Regions from separate parts of the Staphylococcus kloosii genome, predicted to be linked through region 2. Evidence: riboswitches for the same ligand, from Rfam matches in the RefSeq annotation. Region 2 holds a riboswitch; each other region holds the start of a gene.
What was found. Region 2 has a riboswitch for S-adenosylmethionine ahead of metX (homoserine O-acetyltransferase MetX). Riboswitches for the same ligand answer to the same signal wherever they lie in the genome.
Positions count from the first base shown of each region.

Region 1 (3,289 bases), 630 kb from region 2:
TTTATCAATTTCTTTGAATGCAATTTCAACTAATCTAGCATAGAATGGCGCTGAACCTATGATTAATGCTGGTAATGCACCAGTTGGTCCACTTATTGTCCCTAAAACTATGCTTGTAAATGGAATGAGTAGCAAAATTAAGATAATGAATGGAATCGCTCTAAATAAGTTAACGACAAATGACACAATCGTATAAAACACGTGCGCAGTTTTGGATTTACTTCTCGCCGATAGGAATAACAGTACTCCTAAAATAATACCGAAAATAAACGCAAAAATAGTCGAAATCACTGTCATGTATAACGTTTCATATGTTGCTTGCCAAACTTCAGGCCATTGTACATTTGGCATTGTTAGCATCTCTTGTAAAATTTCTCCAAATGACTTACCCATGACGTAACACCTCCACTGATACTTGTTGCGACTCTAGGTTTTCTTTGAAAGTGTCGAATTGATTAGTGCCTACATTTGGTAAATGTAATACTAAAAATCCAATTGAACCATTTTTACTATTTTTAATATTGGCTTCTAAAATATTCACATCAATATTATGTGTCTTAGTTATATATGAAACGATTGGTTCTGTAGTATTATTGCCTACAAAGTTTAATCTTACTATGTAATCTCCAGGCTGTAATGCACCTAAGTCATCGATAGATTCGTCAAAGTCATCATTCAAATCGTCTTTAACAAAACGTTTTGTCACTTGATGTTTAGGGTGTTCAAAAACATCATTAACTGTACCTTGTTCAATCACTCGTCCACTCTCCATTACCGCAACTTCATCGCAAATGCGACGAATTACATGCATTTCATGAGTGATTATTACAATAGTTATATTGCTTTGTTCTTTAACTTTCAACAGTAAATCAAGAATTTCGTCTGTCGTTTGAGGGTCTAATGCACTTGTCGCCTCATCGCAAAGTAATACAGTTGGCTCATTTGCAAGCGCACGTGCAATACCTACACGCTGCTTCTGCCCACCTGATAGCTGCGAAGGATATGCGTTTTCTCTTCCTTGCAAGCCTACAAGCTCGATTAATTCTTGCGCTCTCTTTTTTGCTTGTTGTCGTGATACGCCAGCAATTTCTAAAGGGAACGTAATATTGTTTAATACGGTTCTAGACCATAATAAATTAAAATGTTGAAATATCATGCTTACTTTTTGACGTTTTTGACGTAATGCTGATTTAGACAACTGTCCTATATTGTCTCCATCAATAATGACATCACCAGATGTTGGCTGTTCCAAATTGTTTAAAAGTCTAACTAAAGTACTTTTTCCCGCTCCTGAAAAACCAATCACGCCAAAAATTGAGCCAGTTTCTATGTTTAAATCAACATGATCGACAGCAAGAACTTCTTGCTTTTTCGTCTTATAACGTTTGACGATTTGATTTAACTCAATCATTGTGATTGCCTCCTTGTAATGCTCGATAAACTAAAAAATGCTTCCCCTATCTTATCCAGAATAGAGAAAGCAATACATACCCTCTCTCATCTTTTAAAGTTAGTTTAACTTTATGTGAATTGGCACCATTTCTATTAATTAGACGGTTGCCGGGCTTCATAGGGCACATCCCTCCACCTCTCTCGATAAGAGTTACATAATTTAATTATTTTTAATCCTACCATTACACTAATGTTTCGTCAATTATTTTTTTAAATTTTCTAACAAATAAGGAACAGACTGAAAAGCGTATAATCGTTTTAGTTCTGAACCTTTTGACATCACCATTAGAACAGGGACTGATTGAATTTCATGTTGTTGACTAAAATCAGGATGTAAATTCAAATCAATCTTAGTGATTGGTAATTTTAAAATGTCGTTCGCGATATCTAACATTCTTTCTGAAACTTTACACGTACCACATGTAGGTGTATATCCAAAAATTAAATGTTTTTCTTCATTGAAATGTTCTTCTACATTAACTCGTTGTTCTTTTGTTACGTTCATGTTATCAAACTTACCCTTTCAGCTATATTTTCTAATTGTGCTTTGTCTAACTGTTCTTCGTCTTTAACTATAAAGCCATTTTTTTCTAATAACCTAGATAAATAAGGTTTAGGACATCGTGCTACTTCACAATATTGTTTATCTACTTTTATATGTTTACTTTCACTTAAATATCTTTTGAACCAACTACGAATTTTTTCACCTTCATCATCTGAATCAACCAAGATGAATACTTGTTTATCATAAAGTGTGTCAATCATTTTATCAATTTTATCAATACTCATGGTACCGTGAGTGCATATTATCTGTACAGGTTCATCAAGCACTTTGTTTACTTGCAGTTTATCTGATTTACCTTCAACGACAATTACTTTATTTAATAGAGTCATGACATCCACCTTCTCAAAGTCGATTATCTATACTTTACTATACTATTCCACGATGTATTTGTTCATTAAACATGAATTATTATCAAACGACCAAAAATATGCTTACGTTGTAATAAATTTTGTCATAATAATAAAAACTCCTAGATATAAATATCAAGGAGTTCAACTTTTTTATTATTCGCCTATCATTTCTGAATATTGTTCAGCTGATAATAAACCGTCTAATTGACTTTCATCAGTAACTTCTATTTTAACCATCCAAGCTTTCTCGTATGGTGATTCATTTACGAATTCAGGGCTATCTTCTAATTCTTCATTTGCTTCTAAGACTTTACCTGAAAGAGGTGCATATAATTCTGATACAGTTTTAACTGATTCTACGCTACCAAAAGTATCTCCTTCATTAATTTCATCGTCAACCTCTGGTAATTCAACAAAAACGATATCTCCTAATTCATTTTGTGCGTATTCAGTAATACCAATTGTTGCTGTATTGCCTTCAATTTTAACCCATTCATGATCTTTAGAATATTTTAATTCGCTCGGTACTGCCACAAGTATCCCCTCCTATATGATTTTACACTTTTATGATGCCATATGACGATGCTTAAAGGCAACTGTTTATAATAAAAATAAAATAATAAACGACATGTAGTGATAAACATGTGTCTAATATATAAACACCCTACTATTACTTCTGTTGATTACAACCAAGTTTCTTTATAAACTTCTTCATTAAAACCTACTGTTGCTTTATCTCCAGATATAGCTAATGGGCGTTTAACAAGCATGCCATTTTGAGCTAACAAATCTAACTTATCATTGTCTGACATTGAGCTCAACTTATCTTTTAGACCTAACTCACGATATTTTGCGCCGTGTGTATTAAATAGTTTATTCACTTCAATGCCTGTACGTTCAATAATTTCTTTAAATTCACTTT
Region 1 is NZ_CP027846.1:2,291,257-2,294,545, forward strand. It holds gene C7J89_RS11385 (methionine ABC transporter permease) at 1-393, opposite strand, end outside; gene C7J89_RS11390 (methionine ABC transporter ATP-binding protein) at 386-1,411, opposite strand; SAM riboswitch class I at 1,495-1,603, opposite strand; gene C7J89_RS11395 (thioredoxin family protein) at 1,655-1,957, opposite strand; gene C7J89_RS11400 (toprim domain-containing protein) at 1,954-2,346, opposite strand; gene gcvH (glycine cleavage system protein GcvH) at 2,521-2,901, opposite strand; gene C7J89_RS11410 (arsenate reductase family protein) at 3,051-3,289, opposite strand, start outside.
Region 1: linked by a shared signal. The riboswitch ahead of C7J89_RS11390 (methionine ABC transporter ATP-binding protein) and the one ahead of metX (homoserine O-acetyltransferase MetX) in region 2 are both predicted to bind S-adenosylmethionine.

Region 2 (3,289 bases):
AGACTTACCTTATTGCTCGCTTAAATATTCTGTATTAGACTATCAATAATATGCTTACAGGCAGGGGAGGGGTAGTATATGGCTTCGCATTTAACATTTAGGCAAGGTGTTAAAGAATGCGTACCTACATTATTAGGTTATGCAGGTGTGGGACTTTCTTTTGGCATCGTTGCGGTAGCATCTAAGTTTAGTCTTATAGAAATAATTTTATTATGCTTACTCGTTTATGCCGGTGCAGCACAATTTATTATTTGTAGTTTAGTGATTGCTGGAACACCTATAACTGCAATTGTATTAACGACTTTTATAGTTAATTCAAGGATGTTTTTATTAAGTATGACCTTAGCTCCCCAATATAAAAATTACGGTTGGCTTAATCGTTTAGGGTTAGCAACGTTAGTTACTGACGAAACATTTGGAGTTGCTATAACACCTCACTTAAAAGGTGAACAGATAAATGATCGTTGGTTACATGGACTTAATTTAACGGCATATTTATTTTGGACTGTATCGTGTATTGTTGGCGCTATTTTCGGTAAATATATCCACAACCCAGATGCACTCGGTTTAGATTTTGCTATTACTGGTATGTTTATCTTTTTAGCAATTTCACAATTTGAAACGGTACAACGTTCTCAAATTATGACTTATATCGTATTGATTGTTTGTGTCATTGTAATGATGTTTTTATTTAGTTTATTTATGCCTACATACGTAGCAATTATTTTATCTTCGGTACTTGCGGCTACATTAGGGGTGGTGATGACCAAATGAGTATGACGATACATATGCTAAGCATCATCGTGTTATGTGGTGTGGTCACGTGGTTAACTAGGGTAGTACCATTTATGTTGATTACACGTGTTCATTTATCAGAAAAAGTCGTAAAATGGTTATCGTTTATCCCAATTACATTGTTTACTGCACTGATTATCGATGGCGTTATCGAACAACACAGTGGTAAATTTGGTTATACTATTAATATTCCATTTTTAGTAACAATCATTCCAACTGTATTAGTGGCATTTATATCTAAAAGTCTCACAATAACTATAGTTGCCGGTATTTTTATAATGGCGCTTATACGTTTACTATTTTAATGTTAAGCATTGAAGTAGTAAGCGTTATTCGTTAGAATGAAATTAATAGAAAATTTCGACATCTATAGTATGGGTGTTTCGAAAAATAAATCTAATAAATTAAATCAAATCTTATTTTGAGAAGCTAAGGGACTTGGCCCATAGATGCTTCAGCAACCGGCTATAGAGTACGGTGCTAAAACCAACGAAGATATTCGAATGATAAGTAACCAGTAACCTTCTTACTTATATCGAGTAAGAAGGTTTTTAAGTTAGTAGGAGGTCGAACATGACAAATTATACTGTGGACACGTTAGAATTAGGACCGTTTGAAACAGAATCAGGGGAAACAATATCAAATTTAAAATTACGTTATGAACATGTAGGCTTCAAAGGTCAACCGCTCGTGTTAGTATGTCATGCTCTGACAGGTAACCATGTGACGTATGGAACGGACGAGGATCATGGCTGGTGGCGCGAAATTATTGATGGAGGTTATATGCCAATTAATGATTACCAATTTCTAACTTTTAATGTTATCGGTAGTCCATTTGGTTCAAGTTCTGCATTAATAGATGATGATTTTCCTTCAAAACTAACTTTAAGAGACGTTGTACGAGCATTAGAAGTTGGGATTAAAGCATTGGGTTTTTCCCACATTGATATCTTAATCGGTGGCTCACTTGGTGGCATGCAAGCTATGGAATTGCTATATAATAGACAATTTGATGTGAAGAAGGCAGTCATACTTGCCGCTACAGATAAGACTTCCTCTTATAGTCGTGCATTTAATGAAATTGCACGTCAATCAATTCAGTTAGCTGGTAAAGAAGGCATGAGTATTGCACGACAATTAGGCTTTTTAACGTATCGTTCATCTAAAAGTTATGATAAACGATTTTCACCAGACCAAGTCGTAGCATATCAACGACATCAAGGTAATAAATTTAAAGAAAACTTTAATCTTAACTGTTATTTAACACTCCTGGACGTCTTAGATAGTCATGATATCGACAGAGATCGTACGGACGTTACCGAAGTATTTAAATCTTTAGATACTAAAGTTTTAACGATGGGCTTTACGGATGATTTATTGTATCCCGATGATCTAGTACGTGCAGTAGGGGAGCGGTTTAAATATCACCGTCACTTCTTCGTACCTGACAATGTAGGCCATGATGGATTTTTACTTAACTTTAACGATTGGGCACCTAATTTGTATCATTTCTTAAAAGTTTCTAAATTTAAGCGTAAATAAAATACAGCAAAGCTCTGAGTTTACTGTTATAAGTAGACTTAGAGCTTTTTTTGTTTGACCGATGATTCGCGAATAAAGCTAGTCACGTTATGAATGAAATTTGACCTGCTCATTCGAAATTATCAATAATTGTATAAAATTTCTAAAGAGGTTAGAATAGTAATACAGTCAAAAAGTATGGGAGTGGCAAAATTTGTTTTCAAAAATTGAACCTAAAGCTACTATTTTGAGTATTATCTCACTCATCATCGTTGCTTTAGTCTTACATATATTACCGCCACTTGGTTTTGTATTATGCTTGTTTGCGACAATACCAGGCATTGTACTATGGCACAAATCTAAAGAATCTTTTGGATTGGCCGCTGTAATTACAGTAATTTTAACCACTTTGTTAGGTAATATATTCGTATTAAGTACGATGGTCTTAATATTAATTGTTAGTTTTTTAGTAGGCCAATTATTAAAAGAACGTACATCAAAAGAACGTATTCTATACGTAACTACAACATTTATCAGTATCATCTCATTGGTCGCTTTTATGATTTTACAAGCGCTTAATAAAATACCAACAGTAGATACGCTAATAAAACCACTAAGAACTCAAATGCTACAAGCAATTGAAGAGAGTGGTGTGCAGAATGGCTACGAAAATACGATAGGGGAAGGTCTCCGTCAATTTGCAGTTCAACTACCTAGCTACGTTATTATAACGATATTTCTACTTATCTTAATTAACCTAATTATTACATTTCCAATATTACGCAAATTTAAAGTAGCAACACCAGTATTTAAACCGTTATTTGCATGGCAAATGAATAAAGTTTTACTTATTTTATACGTTATTACACTGCTCTGTGTTATGTTTGCGTCTAAAGCGGGTACTTTCCAAAGTATCGTATTGAATTTTGAAATTGTGTTATCATTATGTATGTATTTGCAAGGTTTAAGTTTA
Region 2 is NZ_CP027846.1:294,180-297,468, forward strand. It holds gene C7J89_RS01520 (AzlC family ABC transporter permease) at 79-774, shown strand; gene C7J89_RS01525 (AzlD domain-containing protein) at 771-1,100, shown strand; SAM riboswitch class I at 1,209-1,308, shown strand; gene metX (homoserine O-acetyltransferase MetX) at 1,369-2,337, shown strand; gene C7J89_RS01535 (DUF2232 domain-containing protein) at 2,531-3,289, shown strand, end outside.

Region 3 (3,289 bases), 1.1 Mb from region 2:
TCTAAATCAAGTGTATCAAACACTTGTGACATCATTGGTTGTTCGTCAAATTGTTGACCACTAATACCACTAAATACGTGTCCTTTTAATAATTGTGAATCTATAAGATATAAACCTGTACGTGTTAATACTAAATGACTAATACGTTGTGCATCATTAAATTCATTTCTTGGTAAAAAGATATTAGCCATAATGTGCATATCTTCAGGACGAATTCGTTTTTCGTTTACAAGTCGTTCACGTATACCGATAAGTCTCATATCAGTCACATATTCACTATGATTTTTAGAGAATAATTTTAATGCATCAATTTCTCTGTCTTTAGAATTAACTGTTGCCTCATATTCTTCTTGTTGTTTCGTCACAGTTTTTTTGTTTTTAATTCTTTCTTTTTCTAATTCCTCTGCGTGTTCGTCACTCAATTTTTGTTGTTTTGATTGGTATTGTTCTTCTATTTTTTGTTGTGCTTTTTTCTTACTTTTTAAAGCAATTAAAAATAGAATGAAACAAATAATTGCTATTACGATAGCTACAATCAAACCAATTTGAATTGGTCCAAATGAATTCATAACAATTTCGCTCCTTTATATATCATTATCTCCATTATAATAAAAATTGTTTAATCATTCGATAAAAATACTAATAAAGTTATAACAACTTGATTATGCATTTACTGCATCTTTTAAGAGGTTAACTTTATCTAATTTTTCCCATGGTAATAATACATCAGTACGACCAAAATGACCATAAGCTGCTGTTTGTTTATAAATTGGTTGTTTTAAGTCCAACATTTTAATAATGCCTGCTGGTCGTAAGTCAAAATGCGTTCTTACCGCTTCAACTAATTCACTTTCACTTACTTTCCCAGTACCAAACGTATCAATTGAAATAGACACTGGCTCAGCAACACCAATTGCATATGCAAGTTGTACTTCACATTTATCTGCTAAATCAGCCGCAACAATATTTTTAGCAACGTATCTTGCTGCATATGCTGCTGATCTATCTACTTTTGTAGGATCCTTACCACTAAAGCATCCCCCACCATGACGTGCATAACCACCGTATGTATCTACGATAATTTTTCTACCTGTTAGACCAGCATCGCCTTGAGGTCCACCTATAACAAATCGTCCAGTTGGATTAATATAAAATTTCGTTTTTTCATCTAACAATTCTTTAGGAACTGTTGGATAAATAACGTGTTCTTTAATATCATCTTGAATTTGAGAAAGTTCTATGTCATCAGCGTGTTGTGTTGATACTACAATGGTATCGATACGGTGAGGTTGATCATTTTCATCATACTCAACCGTAACTTGTACTTTGCCATCAGGACGTAGATATTTAATGATGTCATCTTTACGTACATCAGATAAGCGTTTAGCGAGTTGATGAGATAAGAAAATTGGTAATGGCATATAAGTGTCTGTTTCTTTCGTTGCATAACCAAACATTAAACCTTGATCGCCAGCACCTGTAGCTTCAATTTCTTCTTCAGAAATATCATTTCTATATTCTAAAGCTGTATCTACTCCTTGTGCAATGTCTGCAGATTGTTCATCAATAGCAGTTAACACTGCCATAGTTTGGCTGTCATATCCATATTTCGCACGTGTATAACCAATGTTTTTAATCGTTTCACGAACTACTTTTGGAATATCTACGTAAGTCGTAGTCGAAATTTCACCTGAAATAAGTGCCATACCTGTTGTAACTGTTGTCTCACAAGCCACCCTAGCATTTGGGTCGTCTTTTAATATTTCGTCTAAAATTGCATCAGATACTTGGTCCGCAATTTTATCTGGGTGTCCTTCTGTAACTGATTCTGAAGTGAATAATCTTCTATTGTATGTCATAATTTGCTCCTTTAGTTATTAAATTACGAAAATTCTCTTTTGTGAGCTTAATAAAAAAGAGCCTTCATCACTATAAAATAGAGAGAAGGCTCAATACGTCCATTCGCTCTTATCGTTCAGACGATATTTGTCTGCAAACGGTTTGGCACCTTCCTTCTTTAATGTATAAAGAAGAGGTTGCTGGGCTTCATTGGGTCCATGTCCCTCCGCCTCTCAGGATAAGAGAATCCGTTAGTAACTATACTACCTAAACTGCATAGTAATGTCAATTTTACAAAATCCCAAATTTTATAATAATTTTTATGGCATAATATAGTGATTATGTTATACTCGTTTATTGTAAAGGCTTACATAAAAATAGCGTTGGAGGGATTAAGTATGGCGATAGATACATATACTTACACAAGTAAACTGGAAAACATTTATAAAAAAACAACTTCTTTATTTCAATTATCAACAACCGAATTGTACTATAAGATGTTGGAAAACAACGAAGGTGAATTGACTGAACTTGGTGCAATTAATGCTCGAACTGGGAAGTATACAGGTCGTTCACCGAAAGATAAATTTATAGTAACTGAACCTTCTTATAAAGATGATATTGATTGGGGTAATATCAATCAACCTATTGACGAAACTACATTTTTAAATCTATATAACAAAGTTTTAGATTATTTAAACGAACGTGATGAATTGTACATTTTCAATGGTTACGCAGGTAGTGACGAAGATTCACAATTAAAACTATCTGTTATCAACGAATTATCTTGGCATAACTTATTTGCACAAAATATGTTTATTAAACCTGATTCCAAAGAAGAAGCTGAAGAAATCAAAGCTGATTTCACAATTGTTTCTGCACCAAGATTTAAAGCAGATCCAGCTGTTGATGGTACAAATTCTGAAACATTTATTATTACTTCATTCAAACATAAAGTTATCCTTATCGGTGGTACTGAATACGCTGGTGAAATGAAAAAAGGTATTTTTTCAGTAATGAATTACCTATTACCTAAAGATAATATTATGAGTATGCATTGTTCAGCCAATGTAGGCGAAAAAGGTGACGTAGCATTATTCTTTGGTTTATCTGGTACAGGTAAAACAACTTTATCTGCCGATCCTACTCGTAAATTAATTGGGGATGACGAACACGGTTGGAATGATAATGGTATCTTTAATATTGAAGGTGGATGTTACGCTAAAGCTATTAATCTTTCTAAGAAAAAAGAACCTCAAATATACGACGCGATTAAATATGGTACTATTTTAGAAAATGTAGTAGTTGATAACGATGGTGATATTGATTTCGATGATAACTACTATACTGAAAATACTCGTGCTGCCTATCCAATAGACCATATTGATAATATTGTTAAACCATCTAAAGCAGCACATCCAAATACGATTATATTCTTAACTGCTGATGC
Region 3 is NZ_CP027846.1:1,393,790-1,397,078, reverse strand. It holds gene C7J89_RS07010 (nuclease-related domain-containing protein) at 1-569, opposite strand, end outside; gene metK (methionine adenosyltransferase) at 663-1,859, opposite strand; SAM riboswitch class I at 1,966-2,084, opposite strand; gene pckA (phosphoenolpyruvate carboxykinase (ATP)) at 2,238-3,289, shown strand, end outside.
Region 3: linked by a shared signal. The riboswitch ahead of metK (methionine adenosyltransferase) and the one ahead of metX (homoserine O-acetyltransferase MetX) in region 2 are both predicted to bind S-adenosylmethionine.